Regions from separate parts of the Nesterenkonia sp. YGD6 genome, predicted to be linked through region 4. Evidence: riboswitches for the same ligand, from Rfam matches in the RefSeq annotation. Region 4 holds a riboswitch; each other region holds the start of a gene.
What was found. Region 4 has a riboswitch for S-adenosylmethionine ahead of LTI14_RS05030 (OsmC family protein). Riboswitches for the same ligand answer to the same signal wherever they lie in the genome.
Positions count from the first base shown of each region.

Region 1: it holds a riboswitch for S-adenosylmethionine, as region 4 does, so the genes downstream of both, LTI14_RS12650 (flavin reductase family protein) here and LTI14_RS05030 (OsmC family protein) in region 4, are expected to answer to the same signal.
Region 2: it holds a riboswitch for S-adenosylmethionine, as region 4 does, so the genes downstream of both, LTI14_RS03515 (methionine ABC transporter ATP-binding protein) here and LTI14_RS05030 (OsmC family protein) in region 4, are expected to answer to the same signal.
Region 3: it holds a riboswitch for S-adenosylmethionine, as region 4 does, so the genes downstream of both, LTI14_RS02575 (O-acetylhomoserine aminocarboxypropyltransferase/cysteine synthase family protein) here and LTI14_RS05030 (OsmC family protein) in region 4, are expected to answer to the same signal.

Region 1 covers NZ_JAJOYY010000009.1:54,671-58,455, forward strand. The annotation lists gene acs (acetate--CoA ligase) at 1-1,829, opposite strand, end outside; gene LTI14_RS12650 (flavin reductase family protein) at 1,974-2,504, opposite strand; SAM riboswitch class I at 2,513-2,599, opposite strand; SAM riboswitch class I at 2,861-2,947, shown strand; gene LTI14_RS12655 (acyl-CoA dehydrogenase family protein) at 2,953-3,785, shown strand, end outside.
Region 2 covers NZ_JAJOYY010000001.1:779,485-783,269, forward strand. The annotation lists gene LTI14_RS03505 (MetQ/NlpA family ABC transporter substrate-binding protein) at 1-232, opposite strand, end outside; gene LTI14_RS03510 (methionine ABC transporter permease) at 440-1,108, opposite strand; gene LTI14_RS03515 (methionine ABC transporter ATP-binding protein) at 1,108-2,022, opposite strand; SAM riboswitch class I at 2,030-2,129, opposite strand; SAM riboswitch class I at 2,251-2,363, shown strand; gene LTI14_RS03520 (ABC transporter ATP-binding protein) at 2,373-3,260, shown strand; gene LTI14_RS03525 (aliphatic sulfonate ABC transporter substrate-binding protein) at 3,484-3,785, shown strand, end outside.
Region 3 covers NZ_JAJOYY010000001.1:574,719-578,503, reverse strand. The annotation lists gene LTI14_RS02585 (FAD-binding oxidoreductase) at 1-395, opposite strand, end outside; gene LTI14_RS02580 (linear amide C-N hydrolase) at 489-1,472, shown strand; SAM riboswitch class IV at 1,565-1,697, shown strand; gene LTI14_RS02575 (O-acetylhomoserine aminocarboxypropyltransferase/cysteine synthase family protein) at 1,829-3,241, shown strand; gene metX (homoserine O-acetyltransferase MetX) at 3,257-3,785, shown strand, end outside.
Region 4 covers NZ_JAJOYY010000002.1:356,850-360,634, forward strand. The annotation lists gene LTI14_RS05015 (YeiH family protein) at 1-374, opposite strand, end outside; gene tgt (tRNA guanosine(34) transglycosylase Tgt) at 462-1,757, shown strand; gene LTI14_RS05025 (hypothetical protein) at 2,166-2,321, shown strand; SAM riboswitch class I at 2,490-2,585, shown strand; gene LTI14_RS05030 (OsmC family protein) at 2,598-3,251, shown strand; gene LTI14_RS05035 (sodium:solute symporter family protein) at 3,248-3,785, shown strand, end outside.

The sequences.
Region 1 (3,785 bases), on a different contig from region 4:
CCGATCACCTCGCCCACATGGCTGCGCAGCGTCCCGAGCAGCTCCCGCTCGGCCGCGCTGCCCGCACCCCCCGCGGCGTCGAGGCGCTCGCGGGCGGCGGTGGTCAGCACGGTGAACGCGACGGCCGCGTGACCGGTCATGGCATCGAAGACCGGGCAGACCCCGGCCTCGACCACATCGGGGTGGGAGATCAGCGCCGATTCGATCTCAATCGTGGAGAGCCGGTGTCCGGAGATGTTGATGACGTCATCGATCCGGCCCAGGATCCAGATGTCCCCGTCCTCGTCCTTCCGCGCCCCGTCCCCGGCGAGGAACCATCCCTGCTCCGCGTACTTCTCCCAGTAGGAGGTGAAGTACCGCTCCGGGTTGCCCCAGACGGTCCTGGCCATCGAGGGGCCGGTGTGGGTGAGCACGATGTTGCCCTGCGTGCCCGCGGGCACCTGCTGGCCGGCCTCATCGACGACGGCGGCGCCCCAGCCGGGAAGTGCACGGGTCGCGGCCCCGGGCTTGAGCCCTGGGTGCGTCGACCGGGCGTCCTCGGGCCGCGGGGAGAGCACCGTGGACCCGGATTCGGACTGCCACCAGGTGTCCACCATGGGAAGCGCCGGTCGGCCGGCGTCGTCGGTGGTGTCGCGGCCGATCTCGCGGCGGATCCAGTGCCAGGCCTCGGGGTTGACCGCCTCGCCCACGGTCCCGGCGAGCCGGATCGAGGAGAGGTCATACTGCGCCGGAACACCGTCGGGGAACCAGCCCATCAGGGAACGCACCAGCGTGGGGGCGGTGTAGTAGGTGGTGACCTGGTGGCGTTCGATGATCTCGAAGTGGCGGCCCTCATGCGGAGTGTTCGGCGTGCCCTCGAAGATCACCTGGGTGGCGCCGGCGGCCAGCGGGCCGTAGATCTCATAGGTGTGCGCGGTGACCCAGGCCAGGTCGGCGGTGCACCAGTGGACGTCCTGGGTGCGCCGCTCCGGGTCAGGGTGGGCGAAGAGCCGCAGGTAGGTGTACAGGGCCCCGGTGAGGTAGCCGCCGGTGGTGTGGACGAGTCCCTTGGGCTTGCCGGTGGTCCCGGAGGTGTACATGATGAACAGCTCGGTCTCGGCGTCGAAGAACTCCGGGGTGTGCTCGGGGGAGGCGGTCTCGACCACCTCGTGCCACCAGAGGTCCCGCGCCGGCGTCCATGCCACGGGGGAGTCTGTGCGGTTGATCACCAGGACGTGTTCGAGGTTGCCGCCGTGCTCGGCGGTGGCCTCGGCGACGGCGGCATCAGCGTTGGCCTTCACCGGCACGGCCCTGCCGCGGCGGAACTGACCATCGGTGGTGACCAGCAGCTTCGCCCCGGTGTCCTCGACACGGAACTTCAGCGCCTCGGCGGAGAATCCGCCGAAGACCAGCGAGTGCACCGCGCCGACCCGGGCGCAGGCCAGCGTGATCACGATGGTCTCCACCAGCACCGGAAGGTAGATCACCACGCGGTCCCCGCGGGTGATGCCCATGCTGGTCAGCGCGTTCGCCGCCTGGTTGACCCGACGGCCCAGCTCGGCGTAGCTGACGTCCTCGCGGTCTCCGGGCTCGCCTTCGAAGTGCAGCGCGATCTTCTCCCCGCGTCCCGCGGCGACGTGGCGGTCCACGCAGTTCACCGCGGCGTTGAGCGTCCCGCCCTCATACCAGCCGATCTTCGGGCCGCGCTGGGTGACCGGGTTCGGCGGGGTCCAGGAGTGGGTGGTCTCCCACGGGGTCGACCAGTCCAACAGGGTGGCCGCCGCGGACCAGAATGCCATGCGCTGGTCCTCGTCCTGCGGGTCCGTCCAGGCGTGCACGTCGGCGCTCAACGGATGCGAGGGCACGATCGCGGAGCGCTGGTCCTTGCACGAGGGTGTTGTTTCGGGGGTGTCGCGGTGCGTCGAGTCTTCGGGAGTGGCCGCGGCTGCGGGCACGGTGGATCGAGGGTGGATGCTCAACAAGGGTCCTTCGGGTCAGCTCAGGGTGGTCAGGGTCTTGAACTCGTGCTGGTGGAAGACCAGCCCAGGAGCGCCCTCGGTGAAGCCCAGGTCCAGGATCTCCAGCACGATGATGTCGTGGTCCCCGGCGCGGACCCGGTCGTAGATCCGGGTGCGCAGCCACATCGGGACCCCATCGAGCAGCAGCGCCGAGCCGTGGAGCTGGTAGTCCACCCCGGTGAATCGGTTGGCGCGGTCCTTGGACGCGATCTGCCTGCACAGCCCGTTCTGATCGCGGCCGAGCACCGAGATGCCCAGTTCGCCGCCGCTGCGCTCAAGCTTCGGCCAGGTGGAGGAATCGTGCTGCACCGCCAGGGTGACCAGGGGTGGCTCCAGCGAGACGCCCACCGTGAAGGTGGATGCGATGATCGCCTCAGGTGTCCCATCGACCTCCGCGCCGACGGCGACGACGCCCTGCGGAAACTGTGCCAGGGCGTGGCGCAGCGCAAAGGAGTCCACACGGGACGCGGCGGTGGGGTTCTCAAGGGTGCGAGCAGGAACAGACATGCAGATCAACTCCATCGGTCCTGGCGTTAGCACCCGGCGAATCCGGGTTGCTGCGGCGTCTCTGAGCCAGATCTCTCAGCCGCTCGGGATGGTGACACCTCAACGCTACGCGTCGTCTCGCCGACCAGCAAGAATTGTTCGCACTGTGAGACGCCATGTGACATTCCCAGCGTGGGTCGGCACCGAATGCGTTCATGATTCGCCAGATGAACAAACTAGGGCGCACTGCGGATTTGCAGGGTAGAAGTTCAGGGATATCGATCGCTCGGCTCTGCAATGACCCGCGGCAGAGTTCAGACATGTGGCGTCATGCGAACTTGACGAATGAGCCCCCACACCCTCTATATTTAGCGTCATCACCATCCAGAGCGACCGAGGGATCTGGCCCGAAGACGTCGCAGCAACCCGGACATGCCGGGTGCTACCGCCAGAATCGATGGAGGAAAGAATGAACATTCAGCTGCCTGTGCCCCAGAATCTGCGCGACGCCATTGAGCGTGTCGGCCTCTCCGCGCTCGACCGAGAGCGCAGCCGTGAGCTCGCCCGCGATGAGGTCACGGACCTCGTGGCAGGTGGCATCGGACGGCTTCGCGTGCCGGAGCCGGCTGGTGGATACGGCTTGGACTGGGTGCAGACCACCGAGGTCCTCCTGGAGCTCGCCGCCCAGGACAGCAACATCCCGCAGGTGCTGCGCGGCCACTTCGCGGTCCAGGAGGATCTGCTGTGGCGCTGCGACGCCCGAACTGACCCCGCCCCTGACTCCGCGCCTGACGCCGGGCCCGATGCCCGGCGCGTCGTGCAGCGCTGGCTCGCCAGGTTGGCCGCAGGGGAGCTGGTCGGCAACGCCTGGACCGAACCGGGCAAGGGCGGCTTCCACCAGTCCGGCACCGTGGTCAGCCAGACCGACGACGGGCCCAGGGTCACAGGGGTGAAGTACTACACCACCGGTGCGATCTTCGCGGACTGGCTCGACGTCACCGCCCGGGACGCCGCGGGCAATGAGCTCGCCGTGCTGGTGCGCCGGGACCAGCCCGGAGTGCAGATCGACGACGACTGGGACGGCTTCGGACAGCGCACCACCGGCTCCGGCACCGCGCGGCTGACCGACGCCGTGGTGGAGGAGTCGGAGCTGCGCGGACTGACCGATCGCTTCCCGTACCAGACTGCGCTCTACCAGCACTTCCTGCTGATCGTGCTCGCCGGCGTCGTCGAGGCCGCGGCACGGGACGCCGCAACGCTGCTGCATGAGCGCTCGAGGACCTTCTCCCACGCCAACACCCG
Region 2 (3,785 bases), on a different contig from region 4:
GGTTGACCACCTGGTTGGGCTGGACGATATCGGTCATATAGGTGATGTCCAGCTCGTAGCCCTGCTCCGCGAGCAGCTCGGCGGCGATCTCGGCGGGCTCTTGGAAGGGCGCGGATTCGGTGACCACGATGCTGATGGTGGAATCATCCTCCACCAGCCCGCAGCCGGTCAGGCTCAGGGCTGCGGCGGAGAGGACTGCGCCGGTGAGGATCGCGGGGCGTAGAGCGTTCATGGGTTTGGGCTGCTTTCTCTGGCTGGGCGACATGCGCCCAGAGGGTGTGCGGGAATGACCAGGGCGCGGCGTCGGACGCCAGCCCTGGCAGCGGAGCGAGGTGATGCGGGGTGGTGTTGCCGTTCCGCGGATGCGCGGGTCAGGCGAAGATCCTGCTCAGACGGTGATCTCGGTCAGGCGAGGATCTCGGTCATGCGGTGATCGCGGTCAGGCGGTGACGCGCCGGTCCGAGGCCCGGGCGAGCCGGGTGCCGGCGAACTGCACCAGAGTCACCAGCAGCACCATCAGTACGATGGCGGCGATCATGGTGGGGGTCTCATAGCGGTAGTAGCCGTAGCGGATCGCCAGGTCACCGATGCCCCCGCCGCCGACCAGCCCTGACATCGCCGAATAGGAGATGAAGCTGACCGTGGTGATGGTGATGGAGCCGATCAGTCCGGGCTTGGCGTCGACGAGCAGCACGTTGCGGATGATCTGCCCGCGCGTGGCGCCCATCGCCCGGGACGCCTCCACCGCACCGGAGCCCAGCTGGGTGATGTTCTGCTCCACCAGGCGGGCGAAGTAGGGGATGGCGTTGATCGTCAGCGGGACAATCACCGCGGCGGTGCCCACCGAGGTGCCGACCACGAACCGGGTGAACGGGATGATGGCGATGAGCAGGATCAGGAACGGGAAGGACCGGATCATGTTCACCACCCCGGAGACGATCGCATGAGACCGTGGCCGCGGCGCCAGTCCGTCGGGGGCGTGGACGAAGAGCCAGATCCCCAGCGGGGTGCCCAGCAGGACCGCCACCGGGATGGCGACCCCGATCATCGCGAAGGTCTCCAGCATGGCCTGGTTGATCTCGGGAAGCCGCTCGATGACGAGGTCCATCAGCGCACACCCCCTGCCGAGCCGGCCAGGGCGGCGTGCTCTGACCGGCGCGTCTGACCCTGATCCTGAGACTCCGCGTGCTGCGGGGAGCGTCGCGTGGACTGACCCGACTTCTGCTCGCCGGACTCCGACCCATGCGCGGCCGGGCCGCTGCGGTCCAGCCGTATCCCATCGCTGAGCAGGTACTTTCCGATCGAGGTCCGCGGATTGAACCCTTCTCGGCGGAGCTCGCTCGCCGGGAACTCCTCGACGACCCGCCCATCCTCCATCACCGCGACGTTGTCGGCGAGAGCCTTGATGACTTCCATCTCGTGGGTCACGATCACCACGGTGATGCCGAATTCACGGTTCACATCCGCGAGGTACTGCAGCACGGTGGCAGTGGTGAAGGGGTCCAGCGCAGAGGTCGGCTCATCGCAGAGCAGCACCTCAGGCTTGGTCGCCAGTGCCCGAGCGATCGCCACGCGCTGCTTCTGACCACCCGAGAGCTGAGCCGGATACACGGAGGCCTTGTCGGTGATGTCCACGATCTCCAGCGCCTCGGCCGCCCGCCGCAGACGTTCACGGCGGTCCATGACCCCGGCGAACTTCAGCGACAGCTCGACGTTCTGGGCGACGCTGAGGTTGTTGACCAGGTTGAATCCCTGGAAGATCATGCCGATCTGGTGCCGGGCCCGGCGCAGCGCCGCATCGTCCAAGCCGGTCAGCTCGGTGCCGGCGACGCTGACCTGGCCCGAGGTGGGGCGCTCGAGCAGATTGATGTTGCGCAGCAGCGTGGACTTGCCGGCGCCGGAGAACCCGATGATGCCTTGGATGCTGCCGCGCGGCACCTCGAGGCTGACGTCATCGACCGCGGTCAGCGGCTCGTGGCCGCGGGCGGCAAAGGTCGTCGAGACATGGGACAGGGAAATCAAGGGGCATACTCCATCGGTCCTGGCGTTAGCACCCGGCGGAGGCCGTGAAGCCCTCCGGGTTGCTGCGACGTCTTCGAGCCAGATCTCTCGGTCGCTCTGGATGGTTGAGTGCCTTCACTGTAATGGTGAGCGTGGGCAGAAAGTCAAGTCGCGATATGTGTTGCGTTTTGTCTCATTTGCTGAACGCGACATTGATCGGATTCCCCGCCTGGGCGTAGTCTGATCCGCGTACCATCCCGAGCGGCCGAGAGATCTGGCTCGTCGACGCCGCAGCAACCCAGGGAGGGGCACCTTTGCAAGGGTGTCTTTTCGCCGGGTGCTACCGCCAGGATCGATGGGAGTATCCTCTGATGATTTCGCCTGCCTCCACCCTGACCGACTACACCGCAACAACCGCTGCCGGCCCTGCCGAGCCCTCAGACGCCACCTCCGTGGCTGCCGCCAAGCCCGACAGCCGGCAGCAGTACACGTCACTCGATGTCCAGCTCTCCGGCGTCGGCCGCGCCTTCGGATCGCGCACCGTGCTGCGCGACGTCAGCCTGCAGATCGCTCCCGGTGAGGTGCTCGCGATCCTGGGTTCCTCCGGCTGCGGCAAGTCCACGCTGCTGCGCGCCGTCGGTGGTCTCGACACCGGCAGCACCGGCGAGATCCTGATCAACGGTTCCCCGGTGCAGCGCTACGACGAGCGCACCGCGGTCGGATTCCAGGAGCCGCGACTGCTGCCCTGGCGCTCGATCCACAAGAACGTCAGCCTGGGGCTGCCGCGCAGCCTGTCCAAGGCCGAGGGGCGTGAACGCGTGGACGAGCTCCTGGAGCTGGTCGGTCTGCACGACCGCGCGTCGCTGCGACCCCGGGAGATCTCCGGAGGCATGGCGCAGCGCGCGTCGCTCGCCCGGGCACTGGCTCGCCGCCCCGGCGTGCTGCTGCTCGACGAGCCCTTCGGCGCCCTGGACGCGCTCACCCGGCTGAAGATGCAGGACCTGCTGCTGGATCTGCATGCGCAGACCGGCACCACGGTGCTGCTCGTCACCCACGACGTGGATGAGGCGCTGCAGCTGGCAGACCGCGTGCTGCTCCTCGGGCAGGACCCGGCGGACCCCGATCCCGCCGAAGGTGCCACGATCGCCCGACTGCTGAGCGTGCCCGGGCGACGTCCGCGAGATCGCGCCTCCGCGGAGCTTGCCGCTCTGCGCGGGGAGCTCTTCTCCGGCCTCGGCGTCGACTCGCACAGCCACTGACTCGTCCCGGCAGCTGATCGGGCCGACTCCGCTCGTCCTGACCTGACCAGCGGGGCTCCGCCGACGCGGTCCCCGCACTGCCGGATCACCACCTCCGGGGCCCATTCCCTGCCTGACCCCACATGCCGCACATGCCAGGAGCCTTCTGCCGCTTCTGCCTGACACGCACGACCATGAACCTCGAACACGATGTCCATCCTTGAAGAATCGAAAGGCCCTCCCCATGCCCAGCACCTCCGCTTCCCGCTCCCCGCGCTCCCGCCGCACCTCCGTCAAAGCTGTCTCCGCAGCCGCCGCCGTCGCGCTGCTCGCCACCGCCTGCGGCGGTGATGGCGGCGAGGACGAGCAGCTGGAGACGCTGAACATCGACTTCGCCACGTACAACCCGCTGAGCCTGATCATCCTGGAGAACGGCTGGCTGGAGGAAGAGCTCGAAGAGCTCGACGTCGACGTGCAGTGGGTGCAGTCCCAGGGCTCGAACCGCGCGAACGAGAACCTGCGCGCGGGCAACATCCACGTGGGCTC
Region 3 (3,785 bases), on a different contig from region 4:
AGCCCGTGTTCCGCGGCGGCGGCGTTGAGGTCGGCGTTGATCACGCCCGGTTCGACGACGGCGACCTCATCCTCGGGTCGCATCGCCAGGATCTGGTTCATCCGGGTCAGGTTCAGCACCACCGAACCCTCGGTGGAGTTCGCCCCGCCGGAGACGGAAGTCCCAGCCCCGCGGGTGATCAGCGCGAAGCCATGCTCGCAGGAGAGTCGCACCAGCAGTTGGACGTCCTGCGTCGATTCAGCAAAGACCACGGCGAGCGGCGGGTGCACCTGCCAATGCTCCAGCGGCCCCTGGTCGACCGCGTGGGCGTCGAGCTCCGCGGCGTCGGTGGTCAAGGTGCCCGGCGTGAAGGCGCTGCGCAGGGCTGTCAGGACGTCATTGTCGGAGGCACTCATGAAAGGTGAGTCTAGGTCAGGGTTGACCTCCGGATATGGCCTCCGACACACTGAGGCCCAGTTGGAGCCCAGGTTCGGTGAGAGGCCAGTCTGATGTGCACACGTGTGGTCTACCTGGGCGAGCAGGATCGTGTGCTGACGGCCCGTTCCATGGACTGGAACGCCGACCTGGGGACGAATCTGTGGGTCTTCCCCCGGGGGCTGCCGCGCGAGGGAGGAGCCGGGTCGGAGTCGCTGACCTGGACGTCCCGCTATGGCAGCGTGATCGCCTCCGGCTATGACATCTCGACCACCGATGGGATGAACGAGCGGGGGCTGGTCGCCAATGCCCTGTGGCTGGTCGAGTCGCGCTACCCGGGGCTCGACGATGCCCGGCCGAAGCTCTCCCTCGGCGCCTGGGCCCAGTACGTGCTGGACAGCTTCGCGACCGTGACGGAGGCGGTCGAATCACTCGCCCGTGAAGACTTCGCCGTGGTCACCGCCGGCGTGCCAGGGCAGCCGCGCCAGGCGACCATGCACCTGTCGATCTCGGATGCCTCCGGGGACAGCGCCATCTGTGAGTACCTGGACGGGACGCTGCAGATACACCACGACCGCACCCACCAGGTCATGACCAATTCACCGCCCTTCGCTCAACAGCTGGCGATCGACACCTACTGGCGCGGCATCGGCGGTACCGTCATGCTCCCGGGCACCAATCGCGCCGCCGACCGCTATGTCCGGGCAAGCTTCTACATCAACGCGGTGCCGCAGGTGGAAGACCGCACCATCGCGACCGCGTCGGTGTTCGGGGTGATCCGCAACGCGTCGGTCCCCTATGGGATCAGCACTCCGGGGCAGCCGAACATCTCCTCGACCCAGTGGCGCACCGTGGCGGACCACAAGGACCGTCGCTACTTCTTCGACTCCGCGCTGCGGCCCAGCGTCATCTGGGTGTCCCTGGACCGACTCGACCTGCGAGAAGGCTCAGGTGTCCGCCGCATGGATCTTGCTGATGGCCCGCCCGACGGCCACGCCGGCGACGTCAGTGATCTCTTCGAGCCCGCGGAGCCGTTCGCGTTCCTCGGGCCGGAGTGACTCGCGGCAGGGTGGCCGAACATGACGAACTGCGAACCCGACCCCTGGCCCGCACTTGCAAGGAAGCATTCCGCGATGCAGACTTGGTCCTAGGTCAAGAGTGCCAGCGCAAAACCCCGGTTTGCTGGCCGGCAACCCTCCAGTTCGCGGTGGGGTGCCCCGGGTGACGACCTGGCTGAAACAGTCAGTGAAGCAATTCACCGACTCACTCAGCAAGCGCGGGCCACACACCAGTGCGGGCCCAACATCCCAGTCCTCAGGACAGGGCCGTACAGGATTCAGCGCCGGAAGCTCGACCACCGGCAGCGACGTTCACATCCGGCCCGGTTCCTGGGCCGCATTGAACGGAGAATCCTTTGAGCAACGAGAACACCTGGCAGTTCGAGACCCAGCAGATCCATGCCGGAGTCGCCCCCGACCCGGTCACCGGAGCACGGGCGCTGCCGATCCAGCAGACCACCTCCTTCGTCTTCCCGGACACCGCCGCCGCCGCGCGCCGCTTCGGACTCGAGGAGATCGCCCCGATCTACTCGCGCATCGGCAACCCCACCGTCCAGGCGGTGGAGGATAAGATCGCCGCCCTCGAAGGCGGAGTCGGGGCGCTCGCCGTCGGCTCCGGACAGGCTGCCACCACGCTGGCGCTGCTGAACATCGCTTCGGCCGGCAGCCACATCGTCGCCTCACCCACCCTCTACGGCGGCACACAGAACCTCTTCAAGCACACCCTGCCGAAGTTCGGCATCGAGGTCTCCTTCGTGGAGGACCCCGATGACCTGGAATCCTGGCGCGCCGCCACCCGGGAGAACACGGTCGCCTTCTTCGGCGAATCCGTGGCGAACCCGCGCGGGGACGTGCTGGACATCGAAGGCGTCGCCTCGGTGGCGCATGAGTTCGGGGCACCGCTGATCATCGACTCCACGCTGACCACCCCATACCTGATCAAGCCGATCGACTTCGGCGCCGACGTCGTCGTGCACTCGGCCACCAAATTCCTCGGCGGCCACGGCACGGCCATCGCCGGGGTGATCGTGGACTCCGGGCGCTTCGACTACTTCGCCCACCCGGAGCGCTTCCCCGGCTTCTCCACCCCGGACGAGAGCTACCACGGGCTGGTCTTCGGCCGGGATCTCGGCGCCGACGGGATCTTCGGGGTCAACCTCTCCTTCATCCTCAAGGCCCGGGTCCAGCTGCTGCGCGACCTCGGTCCGGCACTGTCCCCGCACAACGCCTTCGAGATCAACCTGGGGCTGGAGACCCTCTCGCTGCGGATCGAACGCCATGTCGAGAACGCGCAGAAGGTCGCCGAGTACCTGGAGGCCCATGACGCCGTGCGACGGGTCTACTACTCCGGTCTGCCCTCGAGCCCCTGCTTCGAGCGCGCTCAGAAGTACCTGCCCCGCGGATCCGGGGCGGTGCTGTCCTTCGAGCTCGCCGGAGGAGCAGCCCACGACGCTTCAGGTCAGGCCCGGGCGGGCCAGGCCTTCGTGGACGCGCTGGAGCTGCACTCGCTGGTGGCCAATGTCGGCGACGTCCGCTCCCTGGTGATCCACCCCGCCTCGACCACGCACAGCCAGCTCAGCGACGCCGAGCAGCGCGCCGCCGGAGTCAAGCCCGGACTGGTCCGGCTCTCGGTGGGCCTGGAGCATATCGACGACATCATCGCCGATCTGGACCAGGGCTTCGAGAAGGCCGCCCAGGGCGCTGTGAACGCGGCAGCGGAGGCCGGCGCGGACAATGTGACGAAGCAAGAAACCGCAGCGGCGGTCTGAGGTTAGGGTGATCAGGTGCTGAATGACTTTGGGAACAGGCCCGCCGGTGCGTTGAAGACCGCTGAGGTCGGCGCGTACACCTTCGAGGCCGGCGGGCGGCTGCCCGAAGTCACCCTCGCCTACGAGACCTGGGGCACGCTGAACGAGGACGGCAGCAACGCCGTCCTGGTCGCCCACGCCCTCACCGGTGACTCCCACGTCGCCGCCACCGCGGCGGATGCCTCCATCGGATGGTGGGAAGGGCTGCTCGGACCGGGCCGCCCGATCGACACCGAGCGCTGGTTCGTGATCGCCCCGGCCATGGTGGGTGGCTGCTACGGCTCCACCGGACCCGCCTCCCTGGATCCCGAGGGGAAGCCCTACGGCTCCCGATTCCCCTTCGTGACCATTCGCGACTCCGTGCATCTCGAAGCCCGGCTGGCTCATGCCCTGGGCATTCGGAAGTTCCACACGGTGATCGGCGGATCCATGGGAGGCGCCCGGGCGCTGGAATGGGCCGTGACCTACCCGGAGATGGTCGAAGGCGTGGCCGTCTTCGCCTGCG
Region 4 (3,785 bases):
GCGAGCATCCCGAAGAAGGTCACCCCCACGGTGAGCACGACGACCGCGAGGACCGCCCACCCCAGGCCGAGCAGGTCACCCAGCGCCAGCTGGAGGCCGAGCAGCACGATGCCCACCCGGAGCAGCTTCTTCGCCGCCCAGCCGAGACCACGCTCGGCCCAGAACGGCACCCAGCCCAGGCTGCGCAGCGCGATGCCGGCAAGGACTGCGACCAGCAGCCCGGAGATCACCGGAATCTGCTCGGCGATCAGCCGGTGCGCGGCGATCGCGAAGATGAGAGCCAGCGCCGCGCCGGGGAGGATCTCCGCGGTCTGGCACCAGAGCCGGGTCAGCCGCGAGGTCAGGTTGGAGGTCAGGGCGGTTAGTGGAGGCACCGGATAAGCATAGGACCACTGGCCTAGACTGAGCGGGTGCCGAATCAGCTGAACACCGAGACCCCGACCGCCGCTCCGCATGAGTCGATGAAGCCGGGGGCCGCACAGCAGGATGCAAGGCCGCAGGAGTCAGCGCCGCACCCGCAGGCGGGCCGCGAGGCCTTCAGCTTCGAGGTCGAGGCCCGGATCGAGGGGGCGCTGGGCCGCACCGGCACCATCCGCACTCCCCACGGGGACATCAAGACCCCGGCCTTCATCCCGGTGGCCACCAAGGCCACGATCAAGACCGTGCGCCCCGAGGAGATGCTCGAGATCGGCGCCCAGGCCGCCCTGGCCAATGCGTATCACCTGAATCTGCAGCCGGGCACCGATGTGATCGACGCCGCGGGCGGGCTGGGCCGGTTCATGAACTGGCCGCTGCCCACCTTCACCGACTCCGGCGGATTCCAGGTCATGAGTCTGGGCGCGGGGTTCAAGAAGGTCATCACCATGGACGCCTCGGTGGTCCCCGATGACGCGGCCGTCGCCCCGAAGAAGGTGCGCCTTGCCCTGGTGGACGACGACGGCGTGACCTTCAAGTCCCATATCGACGGCACCACCCACCGGTTCACCCCGGAGATCTCGATGAAGCTGCAGCACGAGATCGGCGCGGACATCATCTTCGCCTTCGACGAGCTGACCACGCTGTTCAACACCCGCGACTACCAGGAGACCTCCCTGGAGCGCACCCGGCTCTGGGCCGAGCGCTGCCTCTCCGCGCACCGCAGCCTCACCGCCGAGCGCAGCCACCGCCCCTACCAGGCACTCTTCGGGGTGCTCCAGGGTGCCCAGTACGAGGATCTGCGGCGCAAGGCCGCGAAGGATCTGGGCTCCATGGAGATCGAGGGGCAGAGCTTCGACGGCTTCGGAATCGGCGGCGCCCTGGACAAGGAGAACCTCGGGGTGATCGTGAGCTGGATGGCCGAGGAGCTCCCGGAGAACAAGCCGCGCCACCTGCTGGGGATCTCCGAGCCCGAAGACTTCTTCACCGCCATCGAGAACGGGGCAGACACCTTCGACTGCGTCTCCCCCTCTCGAGTGGCGCGGACCGGACGGGTCTATCACCCCGATGGTCGCTACAACATCCCGCAGGCTCGCTTCAAGCGCGACTTCTCCCCCATCGATGAGGAGTGCACCTGCTACACCTGTCAGAACTACACCCGGGCCTACCTGCATCACCTCTTCAAGGCCAAGGAGATGCTCTACAACACGCTGTGCACCATCCATAACGAGCACTACACGATCAAGATGGTCGATGACATCCGGGCCAGCATCGAACAGGGCCGGTTCTACGAGTTCCGCGACGCCACCCTGGGCCGCTATCAGGCTGGGTCCACGCCGTAGCCGGATGACCTCAGGTCGGACCGTGGAGGTCCACCTCCTCCGAAGGTCATTTCTCAAGATTCGCAAGAACCTGTCCTTGGTCAACCGATGACTGCTGAGAGAACAGTCGCAACCGTGAAGACGAGTTGCGCATTCTGCGCGAATCCCCGGCGCGATCCGGGGCGTGCGGTCCGGAGAAGAGGCTCTCTTCCAGCGTCTCTGGCCCCTCTCGGTGCTGACCCGCCGGCGGCTGGAGCGGCAGGTGAAACATGTCCGATCGCGCCTCGCGCCACAAGTGCCCTCAGCCGGAGCGGCACCGGTGCTGCCAGTCGGTGCCAGCGTGAGCAGCTGTGCCATCCACCAGATCCACACTCAGCGCAGTGATGCACTCCCCCTGGCGCGGAGCCGGCCGGACTCCACACCCTGGACATGACCGAGCATCTCTGCTCCGAGGAGACCTGCCCGGCGGTGATCGGCAAGATCACCGCGTACTGGGACAAGAGCCGTCTCTCGAACCACCGCATCGAATCGCTGGCGCAGCTGCTGGACGCCAAGCTCCGCGAGGAGATGCCGGACCTGTTCTGAGTCTTCGACGCCCGGTCGGGCCGGTGGGGCCGGTGGGGCCGGTGGGGCCGGTGGGGTGACTCTGGCAGGACGGGCGGGAACTACGACTGATGTGGCGGGCGCTCCAGGTCGCCCTGCTTTCTAGGGTTTGCATCTTTCTGCCGGACGCTCTAGGTTTCAGCAGACAACGAATCATCCAGAGCGACTGAGAGACCTAGCTCAACGACGTCGCAGCAACCCCACCCCTTCAGGGTGAGCAGGTGCTACCGCTGGGAACGATGAAAGGTGAGATGTTCCATGCCCAAAGCGGCTTCAAGCGCACAAGAGAACAGACTGAATCCGAGGTACACCGAGGCACCCCTGCGCACCTCTTCGAAGACTCTGCGGGTCGCTGGCACGTGGTCGGGCCCAGTACGGACCGAACTCACCGTCCGGGACTTCAGCTTCGTCTCTGACCAGCCTGTGGTGCGCGGTGGCAGCGATCAGGGCCCCGCGCCGATGGAGTACCTGATCGGCGGTGTCAGCAGCTGCATCGCCGTCGCGGTCGAACAGCTGGCCCATCGGCGGGCCCTGCCACTCACCGACATCTCCACATACACGCTGGCACGTCAGGACACTCGCGGGTTGGCTGGGCAAGCAGATGTGCAACCCTATTTCTACGTGTACCGGTTGCAGCTGGTCGTAGAGACCAGCGAACAGGACTCCTCTGTCCTGACAGACTTCGCCCAGTGGGCCGAACACATCTGCCCCGCGATCAATCTCTTGCGCGACGCGCACATCGACCTGGAAGTCGCGTGGGCATTCGTGCACAAGAACTCCCATGGCCTCGCCGAAGCTCTGGCGAATCGCGCCTGGGGCTACGAGGTGGACGGGGACGCCAGCCACGGGGACTTGATCTTCGAGGTCCTCAACGCCGATGCCACCCCAGATCTCGTGGAGATGGGCTCGTGACGACGGTCGGACTCTGGACGATCGGCCTGGCACTCGCATACACCGCCTGGCTCATACTCGGAAGCCGCATCGCTGTGGGCCGCTCGGGACGCGGAGGATTCTTCGTCAGCGGTCGCAGTTTCAGCCCTTGGACCGTCGCGTTCTGCATCACGGGACTGTTCTCAGGATCCTCCTACATCGCGATCGTCGAGCTGAGCTACCGAACAGGCGTGTCGGCGGTCTGGTACGGCGTGGCCGAAACGGTGCAGATCTTGCTGATCGCGCTCCTTCTGGTCAAGCCCCTGCGAGAGAAGCTCGTGGTGACGGTCACCGGCATCATCGGGGACCGATTCGGCCGCGGAGCCCAGGCCATCAGTTCTGTGATCACCGGTCTGACGTTTCCGATGTATTCAGTGGCCACCAGCATCGCCTTCGCGTCCGCCCTCTTCGCGGTCACGGAGATCCCACTGTGGCAGTGCATCGCTCTGACAGCGATCATCCTGCTCGCCTTCCTGACCTTCGGCGGCATGCGCTCCGTGGCATTCTCCCAGACCA